Regions from separate parts of the Lysinibacillus sp. NPDC093210 genome, predicted to be linked through region 1. Evidence: predicted binding sites of a transcription regulator. Region 1 holds the regulator's gene; the other holds the start of a gene.
The links. The regulator Rex, encoded in region 1, represses fermentation and respiration genes when NADH is low (regulators of the CRP and FNR family bind a similar motif). The targets are predictions, from matches to a motif close to TTGTGAAATATTTCACAA.
Positions count from the first base shown of each region.

Region 2: a site for Rex is predicted at 4,168-4,185, ahead of ACIP9C_RS19800 (cytochrome ubiquinol oxidase subunit I). Genes of this name have one in related genera too.

Region 1 covers NZ_JBIVOE010000014.1:77,742-85,729, reverse strand. The annotation lists gene rimI (ribosomal protein S18-alanine N-acetyltransferase) at 1-30, shown strand, start outside; gene tsaD (tRNA (adenosine(37)-N6)-threonylcarbamoyltransferase complex transferase subunit TsaD) at 30-1,049, shown strand; gene ACIP9C_RS22180 (ABC-F family ATP-binding cassette domain-containing protein) at 1,514-3,457, opposite strand; gene ACIP9C_RS22175 (redox-sensing transcriptional repressor Rex) at 3,842-4,477, shown strand; gene ACIP9C_RS22170 (twin-arginine translocase TatA/TatE family subunit) at 4,594-4,809, shown strand; gene tatC (twin-arginine translocase subunit TatC) at 4,830-5,651, shown strand; gene ACIP9C_RS22160 (CPBP family intramembrane glutamic endopeptidase) at 5,691-6,455, opposite strand; gene groES (co-chaperone GroES) at 6,628-6,912, shown strand; gene groL (chaperonin GroEL) at 6,969-7,988, shown strand, end outside.
Region 2 covers NZ_JBIVOE010000010.1:26,319-34,306, reverse strand. The annotation lists gene rlmD (23S rRNA (uracil(1939)-C(5))-methyltransferase RlmD) at 1-1,225, opposite strand, end outside; gene cydS (cytochrome bd oxidase small subunit CydS family protein) at 1,414-1,536, opposite strand; gene ACIP9C_RS19805 (cytochrome d ubiquinol oxidase subunit II) at 1,549-2,574, opposite strand; gene ACIP9C_RS19800 (cytochrome ubiquinol oxidase subunit I) at 2,571-3,917, opposite strand; gene ACIP9C_RS19795 (diacylglycerol kinase) at 4,273-5,187, opposite strand; gene ACIP9C_RS19790 (thioredoxin family protein) at 5,365-5,925, opposite strand; gene gatB (Asp-tRNA(Asn)/Glu-tRNA(Gln) amidotransferase subunit GatB) at 6,093-7,520, opposite strand; gene gatA (Asp-tRNA(Asn)/Glu-tRNA(Gln) amidotransferase subunit GatA) at 7,522-7,988, opposite strand, start outside.

The sequences.
Region 1 (7,988 bases):
GATGCCCTAGTCATGTGGGTGAATTTATAATGGAAAATCGAGTTATTTTAGCAATTGAGTCTAGCTGTGATGAAACGGCAGCAGCTGTTATTCGTAATGGTTCTGAAATTGTTTCAAATGTAGTTGCTTCACAAATTGAGAGTCATAAGCGTTTTGGTGGCGTTGTACCCGAGATTGCATCACGTCACCATGTAGAGCAAATTACGGTTGTTATTGAAGAGGCATTAAGACAAGCAAATATGCAGCCATCTGATCTAGATGCAGTAGCTGTTACAGAAGGTCCTGGTCTGGTAGGGGCACTGTTAATTGGCATTAACGCAGCAAAAGCGTTTGCATTTGCTAACAATGTACCGATTTTGGGCGTACATCATATTGCAGGTCATATTTATGCCAATGCACTTGTCCAACCAATGGAGTTTCCACTATTAGCCCTTGTAGTATCAGGGGGACATACGGAGCTTGTTTATATGAAAGAACATGGCTCATTTGAAGTAATTGGAGAAACGCGGGATGATGCGGCAGGGGAAGCCTATGACAAAGTTGCACGCGTGTTAGGCTTACCATATCCAGGAGGTCCTCGTATAGATCAATTAGCACATGAAGGTCAAGAAGCAGTTGCTTTTCCACGTGTATGGCTTGAGGAACAATCCTATGATTTTAGCTTTAGCGGTTTAAAATCAGCAGTTATTAATTATAAGCACAATATGGATCAACGTGGTGAAGAGATTTCTCCAACAGCTGTTGCAAAAGGCTTTCAGGAAAGTGTAGTTGAAGTACTTACTGCAAAAACATTGCGTGCAGCGCGCGAATATAAAGTTAAGCAAGTAATCGCAGCAGGTGGTGTAGCTGCTAATAAAGGTTTGCGTACATCCCTTGAGGCGATTTTTTCTAAAGAGGGTATTCCCTTTTTTGTACCACCATTGAAATTATGTACAGACAATGCAGCAATGATAGGGGCTGCTGCAACCCCGATGTTTGAAGCAGGTATTCGAGGAAATATGATGATGAATGGTCGCCCAGGTATGGAATTGAAATCATGGGTTGAGTAAGCACTTGAGAGATGGCTCAGAGTTTGATCTGAGTCGTCTCTTTTTTTATTTTTATAAAAATATTATGGCATATAAAAACATGAATAATGCTAGAAAATATAAACGTATATTAGAAAAATAATTAATTGACAAATTTTTCAGAAAATTATCCACAGGAAGTGTTAAAAAAGTGCATAAAAAAACTGCGAACATTCGTACTTATGCACAAATTGTGGATAACTTGTGCATAAGTTGTGATTATTCTATATATAGTAGCCCATTTTACACAGAACCATGTGGATTAAATAATTTGAAATTGTGGACAGTGTGGAAAAGTCTGTTGATATGTTGGTATTACTAGTTTTATAGTGTGTATAAAGTTGTGGGCATTTTTTGTCGAAAAATAGCACTTGACCAATATATATGAAAAATAAAGGCGAGTAAAGAAAAAAGCCATATGACATAGCATATGACTTTTCTAGATTTTATAAAATAATATTTTCTAGTTCCTCATTTAGCTCGAGCCATTCCATTTCAATGACTTCATGCTGCTCTTTTATAGATGCTAACTCACCTTGTAGTTGTGAAATTTTCTCATGGTCAGTGAAAATTTCAGGGTCACAGAGAGCTTCTTCTAAACGAGCGATTTCAGTAGCTGCCTTTTGCATGTTGACCTCTAATTCTTCTATTGAACGTCTAATTTGGCGCTCACGTTTTTTTGCTTCTCTATCTATTTTGGAGGTAGAGGTCTTTTCAGTAGCTGTAGCTTGTATTTGCGGCTGAGAAGCAGCCTTCATTTGAGCAATTTCAAAAAGTTCCTGTTTTTTCTCAAGAAAATAATCATAATCACCTAAATACTCAAAAGAACCTTCACCAGATAGCTCAACAACTTTCGTTGCAATGCGATTAATAAAATATCGGTCATGCGATACGAATAGGAGCGTTCCGGGATAATCAATTAAGGCATTTTCCAACACTTCTTTACTATCTAAATCTAAGTGGTTGGTAGGCTCATCGAGAATTAAGAAATTCGCCTTTTGCATCATTAACTTTGCCAATGCCAACCGAGCCTTCTCACCACCAGATAAAGAGTTGACGGCTTTATCTACATCTTCTCCACTGAATAGAAAGCGACCAAGTACAGTGCGAATGTCTTTTTCATTCATTAACGGCCATTCATCCCATAATTCTTTTAAAACGCTTTTATTGCTAGATAGCTTTGCCTGTTCTTGGTCGTAGTAGCCAATTTGCACATTGGTACCATAACGAATATCCCCTGCAAGTGGTGATAAATCTTTGACAATCGTTTTTAATAATGTTGATTTACCAACACCATTTGGTCCAACTAGTGCGATGCGATCTTCGCGAAAAGTTCGTAGTGTAATGCCACTAGATATTTGCTTGTCACCGTAGCCCACAGCTAAGGAGTCAATTGAGAGCACATCATTGCCACTTTGTCTTTCTATTGTAAAGCCAAAGCTAGCTGATTTTTCGTTACCGTCAGGAGAGTCCATCCATTCCGTACGTTCGAGCATTTTGCGTCGGCTTTGTGCCATCTTTGTCGTAGAGGCACGTGCTATGTTTTTTTGAATAAAATCCTCAAGCTTTGCTTTCTCATCTTGCTGTCGTTCAAACATTTTTACATCGCGCTCATAGTTTTTCGCCTTTTCGTCTAAATAAGCACTGTAGTTTCCAGTGTATTTCGTAACGCGATGACGAGAAACTTCATAGACGATGGAGACAACTTGGTCTAAGAAGTAACGGTCATGTGAAACGATTAAAATAGCGCCTTCATAGCCTTTTAAATAAGTCTCTAACCAAGATAGTGTTTCAATATCTAAATGGTTTGTAGGCTCATCTAGAATTAATAAATCTGGCTTACTTAATAGAAGCTTTGCAAGAGCTAAACGAGTTCGTTGACCTCCTGACAATGAGCTAATCGCTTTTTCATAATCCTCTGGGTAAAATTGCATACCATGAAGAACAGAACGCGTATCAGATTCGTATTGATAGCCTCCTGCATCTTTAAAATCATGCTGTAATTGGTCATATTCGGACATGACCTTTGCATACATTTCTGGATTTTCGTAAACCGTTGGATCAGCCATTTGCTGTTCAAGGGAGCGTAATGTTTTTTCCTGCCCAAGAAGCGGTTCGAAAATTGTCATCATTTCGTCCCAAATTGATAAAGTTGAATTTAGACCCGCATGTTGTTCTAGATAGCCAACTTGTACACCCTTTGGAATAATAATATCCCCAGAATCATATGACAATTGACCAGCAATGATTTTTAGTAAAGTGGATTTTCCAGCTCCGTTACGTCCGACTAATGCTACACGATCACGGTGTTGTACTTCTAGTTTGACACCACTTAAAATTTCATCTGCAATAAAGGATTTATATAGTTGATTGACTTGTAATACAATCATTCTTGACACCTCAATTCTTTCTTAGTGTAAAGGATGACGGAATTGCTTGCAATGTCAGTGCTTTACTTATTCTATGCTGTCATGTAAGATTGAAACGATTTCTCTTTAGTTAGTGGCGTAAAACACGCCGTTAACTAAAGGGAAATCCTCCACTTTTATAAGTGGGTGATGAATATGATATGCATTGAACTGTGGGTTGAAACCCGTCTGAATCAAGTTAGCGGCCCAGCGGATGTCATAGATTTTATGAGGAGACTCTCAAGCATGCTTAAAAAATTCTAGATGCATGTACGCTGAAATGTAATTGATTCATATAAGCATGTTTCAAAATGAGTATTCAAATACGCTTAGGTGAATTTGATGTGTTTATAAGGAGGAAAAAGTTTGAAACAAGAAGTAAAAATTCCACAAGCCACAACTAAAAGACTTCCTCTTTACTATCGATTTATCCAAAACTTTGCGCAAGAAGGAATGGAACGTATTTCATCGAAGGAATTGAGCGAGGCGATGAAAATCGATTCTGCAACGATTCGTCGTGATTTTTCTTATTTCGGTGCGCTTGGCAAAAAGGGATATGGCTATGATGTTCAGCATCTATTGCAGTTTTTTAGCCAAACACTTGATCAGCATGAAACAACAAAAGTAGCGTTAATCGGTGTGGGGAACTTAGGGAATGCATTTTTAAAGTATAATTTCCAAAAAAATCATAATACTCATATTGTGGTTGCATTTGACTCAAAGGCACCAAAAGAAGGGAAAATGATAAGTAATATTCCCGTTTATCATCCTGATTTATTAGAAGAAAAGTATGCTGAATATGGAGCAGACCTTGCTATTTTAACAGTATCTTCGCGCTCTGCTCAAAAGATGGCTGATCGATTAGCAGCAATGAATGCAAAAGGCATTTTAAACTTTACGCCAGAGCGTATTACCGTACCAGATACTATGAAATTATTAACGATAGATTTGTCGGTAGAATTACAAGCGCTCATTTATTTAATACGAAATAGTGATAAATAAAGGTATTCACAATTTTGTAAACTGTTACAATTGATGGTGTTTAAACTATTGAAATAAATTCGCCAAACGAAAAAATTTAAGTTAAAATGATATATATATAAGAGGAGGTGGCTGCAATGGTTGTGCACTTAAGTGCTTTTACACCAGTTAGCCTAGTTATTATCGGTGTGGTTGCAATTCTAATATTCGGACCAAAGAAATTACCTGAGCTAGGTAAAGCAATGGGTTCTACACTTCGTGAATTTAAAAATGCAACAAAGGGTCTAGCTGATGACGATGACGATACAAAAAAGAAAATAATTGAACATAAAGAAAATGATAACGTTAAGTAAGTTAAGGATGTCAAGTTAATATGAATCCAAGAGAATTAACAGTCGTAGAGCATTTAGAAGAACTAAGAAAACGGCTCTTTATTTGCGCTGTTTTCTTTGTTATTGCACTTATAGTTGGCTTTTATCTAGCCGAACCAATTATTAAACATATTCAATATAGTAAAGAAGCAGAGCAACTAACTTTAAACGCGTTTAAAGTGACTGATCCCCTTGTCGTATACTTGCAAGTGACGGTCATTGTAGCGTTTGTTATAAGTTCTCCGTTGCTTCTTCATCAAATTTGGTTATTTATTACACCAGGTTTACATGAGACAGAACGTAAGGCTACTTTAAAATATATTCCATATTCGTTTTTTCTATTTTTAGCAGGAGCTTCATTTGCTTATTATGTTTTATTCCCATATGTCATGCACTTTATGATGGGCTTATCTGCGAATTTAGATATACAGCAAACAATTGGTATTAACGAATATTTCTCATTTTTGTTTCGCCTAGTCATGCCGTTCGGAATCATTTTTCAATTACCTGTTGTGACATTATTTTTAGCGCGGTTAGGTATATTAAATCCTGAATTGATGGTGAAATTCAGAAAGTATGCATATTTTGTGTTAATCGTTATTGCGGTATTTCTTGCACCACCAGACTTTATTTCTAACGTTATCGTAGCGATTCCGCTATTTTTAATTTATGAGATTAGTATTATCATTGCACGCAGAGGCTATCGTAAGTTTTTACAAGCCGAGGCGTTGCTTTTAGAGGAAGAGCGTAAAGAAGCTGAACGCGAGCAAGTTGAGCGTTTGTTAGCTGAACAACGACGACAAATTGAAGAATTAAATGACTAATAAAAAGAGCTAGATGTTTTCCACATCTAGCTCCTTTTTTTATTGCATTTTTTGCAGTTCTTCTAAAAATTTTTGAAGCGGTTCTGCGTTTAATTGTACAAGTGTAACGAAGCCGTTCAACATGACGTGCGCAATAATGGATGTCCAAATCCTTTTTGTTTTATGGTATAAGAAAGCAAAGATTAAACCACAAATGGTATATAACAGGATATGTGAAAAATCAAAATGAATTAGCGCAAAGAAAATGGCACTGACTATGGCTGCCACCCAGAAGTTGGTCGTTTGGACAAGTGAGCCGAAAATAACACGACGGAAGACGAATTCCTCTAAAATTGGGCCAAAAACAACAATCGCTAAAATGGCAATTGGAGCACCTTTTGCTATCCCCACAATATCAGCGGTGTTTTGTGAGCCACCTTCGATTCCAAATACAGCCATTTCAATAGCTGCACCAATCATTTGCCCGAAGAACACAAGGAAGAAACCTAAAACCCCCCACATAATGGTAAGTGGAATAGTCTCCTTTTTACCTTGATAGATATCCCAAAACGATTTATCGCGACTAGTTAAAGTCAAACTTAAAATCAATGCAATGGCAAAGCTGAGTGCGATATACCAGCCTTGTGTAATAGGGGCCGCTTGTGCATGAGGTAAACCCGTTGTACTCATCACAAATTTATGAAACGGTAAAAGTAACCACTTTCCTGATAATTGCATGACAATGTAAATGATTAAAACATATAGAGCCGTTTTTTTATGCTGTACGTTTTTTAAAGTATTATTCACAGTCAAAATCCTTTCCATTCATAAGCTACCTTTCTATTGTAGAGGAATATGGAAAGAAAACAAAATTTTTCGTAGTTCTGGCTTGCAAAAAAACAGTTGATTGATTATCATAATAAATGTATTAGCACTCGTTGTTATAGAGTGCTAATAAACTTTTAAGAAATATTTAATTAATAGGAGGTTGTTTCACTTGTTAAGACCACTAGGAGATCGTATTGTCATCGAACTAATCGAGGTAGAAGAAAAATCTGCATTTGGAATTGTACTACCAGACTCTGCAAAAGAAAAACCACAAGAGGGTAAAGTAGTAGCAGTTGGGACAGGTCGTATATTAGAAAACGGACAACGTGTAGAGCTTGACGTTAAAGTTGACGACCACATTATTTTCTCTAAATACTCAGGTACAGAAGTTAAATATGAAGGCAATGAATACTTAATCTTACGTGAAAGTGATATTCTTGCAATTATTGAATAATAGTTATTATATTAATTAGGCTTAACGAATATTCCATTTCAGGAGGGTAAATTCAAATGGCAAAAGATATTAAATTCTCAGAAGAAGCTCGTGCATTAATGCTTCAAGGTGTAGATAAATTAGCAAATGCAGTAAAAGTGACATTAGGTCCAAAAGGACGTAACGTCGTTTTAGAAAAAAAATTCGGTTCACCGTTGATTACAAATGATGGTGTAACAATTGCAAAAGAAATTGAACTTGAAAATCCATATGAAAACATGGGCGCAAAATTAGTAGCAGAGGTTGCTTCTAAAACAAATGAAATTGCTGGTGACGGTACAACTACTGCAACAGTTCTTGCACAAGCAATTATCCGTGAAGGTCTTAAAAATGTAACGGCTGGTGCGAACCCTGTAGGAATCCGTAAAGGGATCGACAAAGCGGTAGCAGCAGCTCTTACAGAATTACATGCTATTTCTCGTCCAGTAAGCAATAAAGAGGAAATCGCACAAGTTGCGGCAATCTCAGCGGCTGACGACGAAGTAGGTCAACTAATTGCAGAAGCAATGGAACGTGTTGGTAATGATGGTGTTATTACAATTGAGGAATCTAAAGGTTTCACAACTGAATTAGATGTAGTAGAAGGTATGCAATTCGATCGTGGCTATGCGTCTCACTACATGGTAACAGACACAGATAAAATGGAAGCGGTTCTTGATAACCCATACATTTTAATTACTGACAAAAAAATTACGAATATCCAAGAAGTATTACCGTTATTAGAACAAGTGGTACAACAAGGCCGTCCACTATTAATGATTGCTGAAGATGTTGAGGGTGAAGCTCTTGCAACACTTGTAGTTAATAAACTACGTGGTACATTCAATGCTGTAGCAGTAAAAGCACCAGGCTTCGGTGATCGTCGTAAAGCGATGCTTGAAGATATTGCAATCTTAACAGGTGGTCAAGTAATTACAGAAGAATTAGGCTTAGATCTTAAAACTGCTGATATTACATCATTAGGCCGTGCTGCGAAAGTTGTTGTTACAAAAGACTATACAACAATCGTAGAAGGTGTTGGCGGTACAGAAGCAATC
Region 2 (7,988 bases), on a different contig from region 1:
CATAAACAACCCGTTTTGGACGTTGTTCTAAAATTGTTTGTAAAAGTGCTTCATCGCATCCTTTACGTGGTGGGTCTACAACAAGGACATCTGCTTCTTTACCTTCCTTATACCAGCGTGGAATCACTTCCTCTGCAGGGCCTGCCTCGAAGTACGTATTGGTAAAGCCGTTAAGCTCTGCATTGCGTTTTGCATCTTCTATTGCTTGTGGTACGATTTCGACACCCATAACAGCCTTCGCTTTTTGAGCTAGGAATAAAGAAATTGTACCGATGCCACAATAGGCATCAATGACACGTTCATGACCTTGTAAATCAGCATAGTCTAGCGCTTGCTTGTATAGCACTTCCGTTTGCTGAGGATTTACTTGGTAGAACGAGCGTGCTGAAATTTCAAAGCGCACATCACCGATCGTATCAATGATTACATCATTGCCCCAAAGGTTGATCGTTTCATCACCAAAAATAACGTTTGTTTTATCGCTATTGATGTTTTGCATTATGGATGTAACGTTTGGCAATAGTTTTAATATGCTCGCTACAGCCGCTTCTTTTTGCGGGAATTTTTTCTTTTTCGTAACGAGTACGACCATAATCTCACCTGTTGCACGTGCCGTACGGATAACGACGTGACGCAGCATCCCTTCATGTGAGGCTTCATTATAAGGTTGTATACCGATTACCGTTAATTCTTTTTTTAGTCCTGAAAGAATTGCGTCCGCTTCGCCTGTTTGAATTAAACAGCGGTCCATATCAACAATTGTATGGGATTTCGTTTTGTAGAAACCAGCAATGACTTGTCCCGCGTCATTTGTAGAAAATGGAATTTGAGCTTTATTGCGATATTGCCAAGGCTCCTCCATCCCCTTCACTGGTAAAACTGGTGCGTCAATTTTGCCTAAGCGTTGCATAACATTACGCACCATATTTTCCTTCCACTTTAACTGCCCCTCGTACGATAGGTGCTGCAACTGACAGCCACCGCATTGCTTAAAATAATCGCAAGGTGCATCTACTCGATCAGGTGAAGGTTTAATTATTTCTATCACCTTTGCAAAGCCATAATTTTTTAGCGTTTTTAAAACATGAATTTCTGCTGTTTCATTCGGTAAAGCACCTTGAATAAATAATGGATAGCCATCGACTTTTGCGACGCCATTGCCATCATGTGTTAAATCTTCTATATAAACTGTGAGTTGTTCATTCTTTTTTACGGGTGCTGACATTCGTACATCCTCCATTTCAATCTTCTTATTGTAGCATGTGATAGCGGAGGAAAAAAGAACAAGGCATGAATTTATCACGCTATTCTACTTGAACAACTATGACTCGCAATGTGAACGAGCTCCCGTTTTCCTTAGCGTATCTTCATTTGATAGTTAACCTTAGCACAGACAGTGCTAAAAAAGAGCCGCTAGTCGCGACTCTTTTCATTATTTTTCGTTATATAATCATCTTTTGGTGCCCACCAGAACATAACAATAATCCCGATAACGACAACAATAAAGGGTGCATAAAACATTAAAAACTTTTCCATCGCTATAACCTCCTATGCATGATGGTCTTCTTTCCCTGTCACATAATTTTTGTTGAATAAGAATAATTTCAACAATAAATATAATGAAGGTAGAAGCAGGCATAATCCTAAAACAAATACGATGACTAACGCAATGGCCATTTGTGTGTTTGTAAAGCTATCATAAATCGTCAAATATGGATACAGTAAATATGGATATTGTGCGATACCATAAGCGAAAAATGCTACCGCGAACTGAGCGATTAATAGTCCTACAGCAAGCCCATAATTTTTTCGCATCCATAACAATATGACAGTAATAATAAATAATACTGCGGAAATAGCAAACATCCACCATAAGTTAACCATATGCTGATAGCTTTCAGGGTTAATCGATTTCATTTCATACATAATCCCAAGTGCACTAATCATTAAGGGTGCTGCCCAAACTAATGCATATTTTCGCATTAAGTTTGTGGCCTCTACATCTGTTGCCTTATGTGCATACCATGTTAAAAATACTGCGGATATATAAAGGACAGCTGCTATGCTTAATACGACAATACTCCAAGCAAATGTACTCGTATATAGTGTCCAATAATTTAATACTGGTTGACCTTCCACCATATCTACATAGCCGCCACCTGCAATAGCAAATACTACAGATAATGATGCTGGAATAAGTAAACCTGTTAAGCCATATGTCAGAGAATACCCAATATGTCCACGTGCACCATACGATTCAAATGCATAGTACGAGCCACGAATCGCAAGCAGCACTAATGAAATACTTACCGGTACAAGCAAAATTGTTCCATAGTAAAATGCTGTTTGAGGGAAAAACCCTACAATCCCAACAAAGAAAAACACTAGAAAGACATTCGTTACTTCCCATACAGGCGATAAATATCGTTTAATAATATTCGTTATGATATGGTTTTTCCCAATAAGGAGACTGTAAGCATTGAAAAAACCTGCACCAAAATCAATGGATGCGACCATCACATAACCAAAAAGGAAAATCCACAAGACTGAAATTCCTAATATTTCTAATGTCATATGATGTCACCGCCTTTTTCTATATTCCGATCTTCAATTTCACGCTCAATCGGGTTCTTTTTAAACATGCGAATTAATACAACGGTACTACCGATTCCAAGTACGGCATAAACACCTGAGAATAAAAGCATCATTAAATCCACATGATCGCTCGTTGTTGCTCCCTCTGGTGTTCGCATAATACCGTATAATATCCACGGTTGACGACCAACCTCCGCAAGCCACCAACCTGCTTCAATCGCAATTATGGACAGTGGCGCACCGGCAACAATAATCCATTTATATAACCGTGAATGAATAAATCGCCAACGACGTAGTTTCCCTACTACATAAACTAAGGATACTAATGCCATAAACATGCCGATAAAGACCATGATGTTAAACAGATAGTGAATATAAAGCGGTGGTCGGTCTTCCTCCGCATATTGATCTAAACCTATCACTTCTGCATTTGGATTATTAGCTGCCAGAATACTTAATGCATAAGGTACTTTAATAGCATACTTTACTTCCTCGCCATCCAGCACACCGAATAAAATAAGTGACGCTTTATCTGTTGTTTCAAAATGCCATTCTGCCGCAGCTAATTTTTCTGGTTGGTATTCCGCTAAGTATTTGCCTGAGAAGTCGCCTATTATTGCAGCTGAAATCGATGTAACCAGACCAATCTTCATTAATAAAAATAATGATTTTTTATGGTAAATATGATCAGAGCCTCTAAGCATACGATAGCCTGCAATTGCTGCCAACACAAATGCTGATGTCATGTAGGCTGTTACAAGCACATGCGCTACTTTAGTTGGCATAGCTGGGTTAAACATTGCTAAAAATGGTTGAATATTAACGAGCTGACCGTCCACTATGTCAAAGCCTTGTGGTGCGTTCATAAAGGCATTCACGATTGTTATAAAAACAGCAGACATGGATGCACCTAAAGCAACAGGAATTAGAAGGAGCATATGTTTTTTCTGACTATCGAAACGATCCCAAGTGTATAAGTAGATACCTAAGAAAATGGCTTCAAAGAAGAATGCAAAGGTTTCCATAAAGAGCGGTAATGCTATAGTTTGCCCTGCAAGTTGCATAAAATTCGGCCATAGTAACGATAATTGTAATCCGATAGCTGTACCTGTAACGACCCCTACAGCAACGGTAATAACGAAACCTCGTGCCCAACGTCGTGCCATTAAAATATAATGCTCATCATTCTTTTTATATCCAGTCCATTGCGCAATCATAATCATTAACGGCACGCCGACACCAATCGTTGCATAAATGATATGGAACGATAACGTAAGCTCCGTTAATGCACGACTCCAAAAGACTGCTGATTCATTAATCATCTCAATACCCTCCTAACTACCAAATATTCTTCCCAGTATGGAAAGTAGCATGATAATTGCAACACCAAAGCTTAACCAAATAAGCTTTCTTTCCTGTGACTTATACAAATTGCACCACTTCCTTTCCTTATCCATACCCATATTTTCCACTATTTCAACGCAAAAAACCTTTAAAATGGACCGAAACTTCGGCCTATTATAAAGGTTTCAAATTTTGTTCATTTAATATACGCATATTCGCCAAACATTTTTCTTAATTCGTTCACAACCCCAATTTATGAGGGGATTATAAACAAATAAGTGTAAATTTCCAAAACTTATTTACACTTATCTGCAAATGTTCCATAAGAGTAGTTTAAATTCGATCTTCTTCACGAATATCTTCAATTGGTACAAAAATTTCAATATGGCGCTTCAAATTTTCAAATGTTGCAGGTGCATCTCCACCATATTCGCCATCTAGATTTAAATGCACTTCGTTTTCCGTCGTAACTTTCACAACACTTGCCTTTTTATAAATAACACGATCATCCTTTAAATGTTCGCCTCGCAACGCCATTGCCGCAAGCTGAATAAATTCTGGAAGGCTCACTTTTTTCAATACTAATAATGTAAAGTAACCGTCGTTTATGCTCGCATCTGGCGCAAGCTTTTCAAAGCCTCCAACAGAATTCGTTAAGCCACATAAAAACATCATTGCATCTCCATCAAATACTTCACCATCATATTCAATACGCATATGTGATGCCTTAATAGATGGAATCATTTCAACCGCTTTTAAATAGTAAGCTAACTGCCCTAGCATTGTTTTCATTTTGCTCGGCACTTCGTACGTTAGCTCAGTAATACGCCCCCCAGCAGCGATATTGATGAAATAGCGTTCTCCATTTAACAATCCAACATCAACTGGTAAGGTATCGCCTTTAATAATAATATCAACGGCTTCATCAATATTTCGTGGAATATGGACGGCACGTGCAAAATCATTCGTTGTTCCCATTGGGATTAAGCCAATCTTTGGACGTTTATCAAATTGGCCTACACCAGAAACAACCTCATTTAACGTCCCATCTCCACCAACTGCTATGATAATATCAAATCCACGTTCTACTGCGTTTTTTGCTGCTTCTATAGCATCGCCTTCACAAGTTGTTGCGTGACAGGATGTCTCATAGCCTGCCACCTCTAGTTTCTCCAATACTTCTGGTAAATGCTTTTTAAACGCTTCCCGACCAGATGTAGGATTATAAATGATTCTTGCTCGTTTCATAACATACCTTCCTGCTTCATAAGATTCTAATACTTTCAACGAATAAACCATTGAAATGTTGCACTGATGATTTAATACACAGTTCTACGCCTTGCAAATCAAATTCACCATATGCTTCCAATACGCCAGTATGAGCGCGTATTGTACGTTATACCATCGCTTAAGGAAATTGCTCCTTTATTGCAATGCTGCTGTTACATGTTTTTTGAAATCTTCGTATACATATGTCCAATTTGCTTGATTTGTAATATTATCTTCACGTATTTCAGTGTAAAGTGCTTTTTGTGCTTCTTCAAAAGTTGGGTCTTCTTTGTCCGGTAATGTAGCTCTTTTCTTCACAACAATATCCTGTAACTCAGGCGCACGTGGTCCCCATTTACCTATAACTTGACCTGATTCATTAAGTAAAATATACATTGGAATTGCACGGCCACCGTTTGTTAAGTAACGGTCGATTAAATCTGTATCTGCATCGCGTAAAACAGTACGCATATCTAATCCAGCTACCTCCGCAACACGGCGAATAATTGGATTATTTAACATCGCATCTCCGCACCAATCTTCAGTAATTGTTAGAATTTTAGGTTGCTTGTCTTTTAATAAAGCTACAAAACCATCGTTCATTGGTACTTCAAAGCCATCATAAATACGGAAGCTATCTTCTTTAAGCGTTGTCATGTTATCCATATATTGTTGAATTGAAATGGCTTCTTCAAAATATTGTTGTTCAGTTTTCATATACTTATCCCCTTTTTAAATGAAGTGTTTGTTCTATTCTATATTTTGCTATGAATACTCTTTTTAGACAACTATTTAGTGTTACGATTTGTTAGTATGTACAATCTTTGCATTTAAAAAGCCAAGAAAGTGAATTCACTCTCTTGACTCATTGTAATAACAAAAAATTAGCGTTTTGCAATTTCTTGTTGTAATAATTTGTTGACCATTGGTGGGTTCGCTTGGCCTTTTGTAGCTTTCATAATTTGTCCAACTAAGAAGCCAATTGCACGATCCTTACCGTTTTTGAAGTCTTCGATCGATTGTGCATTGTTATCTAATACTTCTGTTACGATTGCTAATAATGCACCCTCATCCGAAATTTGAACTAATCCTTTTGCCTTCACGATGTCATTAGCTGAACCGCCGTTTTCGACTAACTCAGTAAATACTTTTTTACCGATTTTAGAAGAAATTGTACCGTCCGTAATCAAATTCACCATGCCTGCAAGGTTTTCTGGAGTTAACGCAGTATCTTTAAGATCTTTTTGTTCAGCATTTAAATATGCAGAAACATCACCCATCAACCAGTTTGCAGAAAGTTTTGCATCTGCACCTTCAGCTATCATCGCTTCAAAGAAATCTGAAATTTCTTTAGAAATAACAAGAACGCCTGCATCATAAGGAGTTAATCCTAATTCTTCAACATAACGTTTTTTACGGGCATCTGGAAGTTCAGGAATCTCTGATTTTACGCGTTCTAACCACTCATCGTCGATTGACAGACGCACTAAGTCTGGCTCTGGGAAGTAACGATAATCATCTGTTCCTTCTTTAACACGCATTAAAATAGTTTTACCTGTTTTTTCATCAAAGCGACGCGTTTCTTGATCAATCACGCCACCTGACAGTAATACATCCGCTTGACGTAACTCTTCGTGCTCAATACCACGACGTACGTAGTTAAATGAGTTAAGGTTTTTAAGCTCTGTTTTTGTACCGAATTCTTTTTGGCCATATGGGCGAATCGAAATGTTGGCATCACAGCGCAGTGAACCTTCTTCCATTTTACAGTCTGAAACATCTGTATATTGGATAATTGATTTTAATTTTTCAAGGTAAGCATACGCTTCGTTTGCTGTGCGAAGATCTGGCTCAGAAACGATTTCTACAAGCGGTGTACCTTGACGGTTAAAGTCCACTAATGAATGGTCACCAGCATGAGATAGTTTACCAGCATCTTCTTCCATATGAAGACGAGTAATACCGATACGTTTTGTGTAACCATCTACTTCAATATCAATCCAACCGTTTTTACCAATTGGCTTATCGAATTGTGAAATTTGATATGCTTTCGGATTATCCGGATAGAAGTAGTTTTTACGGTCAAATTTTGTTTCTTGCTCGATTTCCATGTTTAGTGCAAGTGCTGCACGCATCGCGAAATCTACAACATTTTTATTTAAGACAGGAAGGACCCCAGGATAACCTAGGTCGATTACTGTTGTATTTGTATTTGGTTCAGCACCGAAGTGAGCTGGTGCTGGCGAGAAGATTTTTGAGTTTGTTTTTAACTCAACGTGTACTTCTAAACCAATGACTGTTTCAAAGTTCATGTTATTTTCCCTCCCAAATTTGAGGAACTTCTTTATGGAACGCCGTAGCTTGCTCGAACGCATGCGCTACACGGTAAATTGTTGCTTCATCGAAGTATTTACCAATGATTTGCAAGCCTAGTGGTAGACCGTTTTCAAAGCCACATGGAATGGAAATGGCTGGCACGCCCGCTAAGTTCATAGGAATTGTTAAAATATCGTTGGCATACATCGTCATTGGGTCATCAACATTTTCACCAATTTTAAATGCTGGTGTTGGTGCTGTTGGTCCAATGATTACATCAAAGTCTTCGAATACTTTGTCGTAGTCTGCTTTAATAAGTGTACGTGCTTGCTGTGCTTTTTTGTAATAAGCGTCGTAAGTACCAGCGCTAAGTGAATAAGTTCCTAGCATAATACGACGTTTTACTTCATCACCAAAGCCTTGTGCACGTGTTTCTTTGTAAAGGTCCATTAGGTTATTAACGT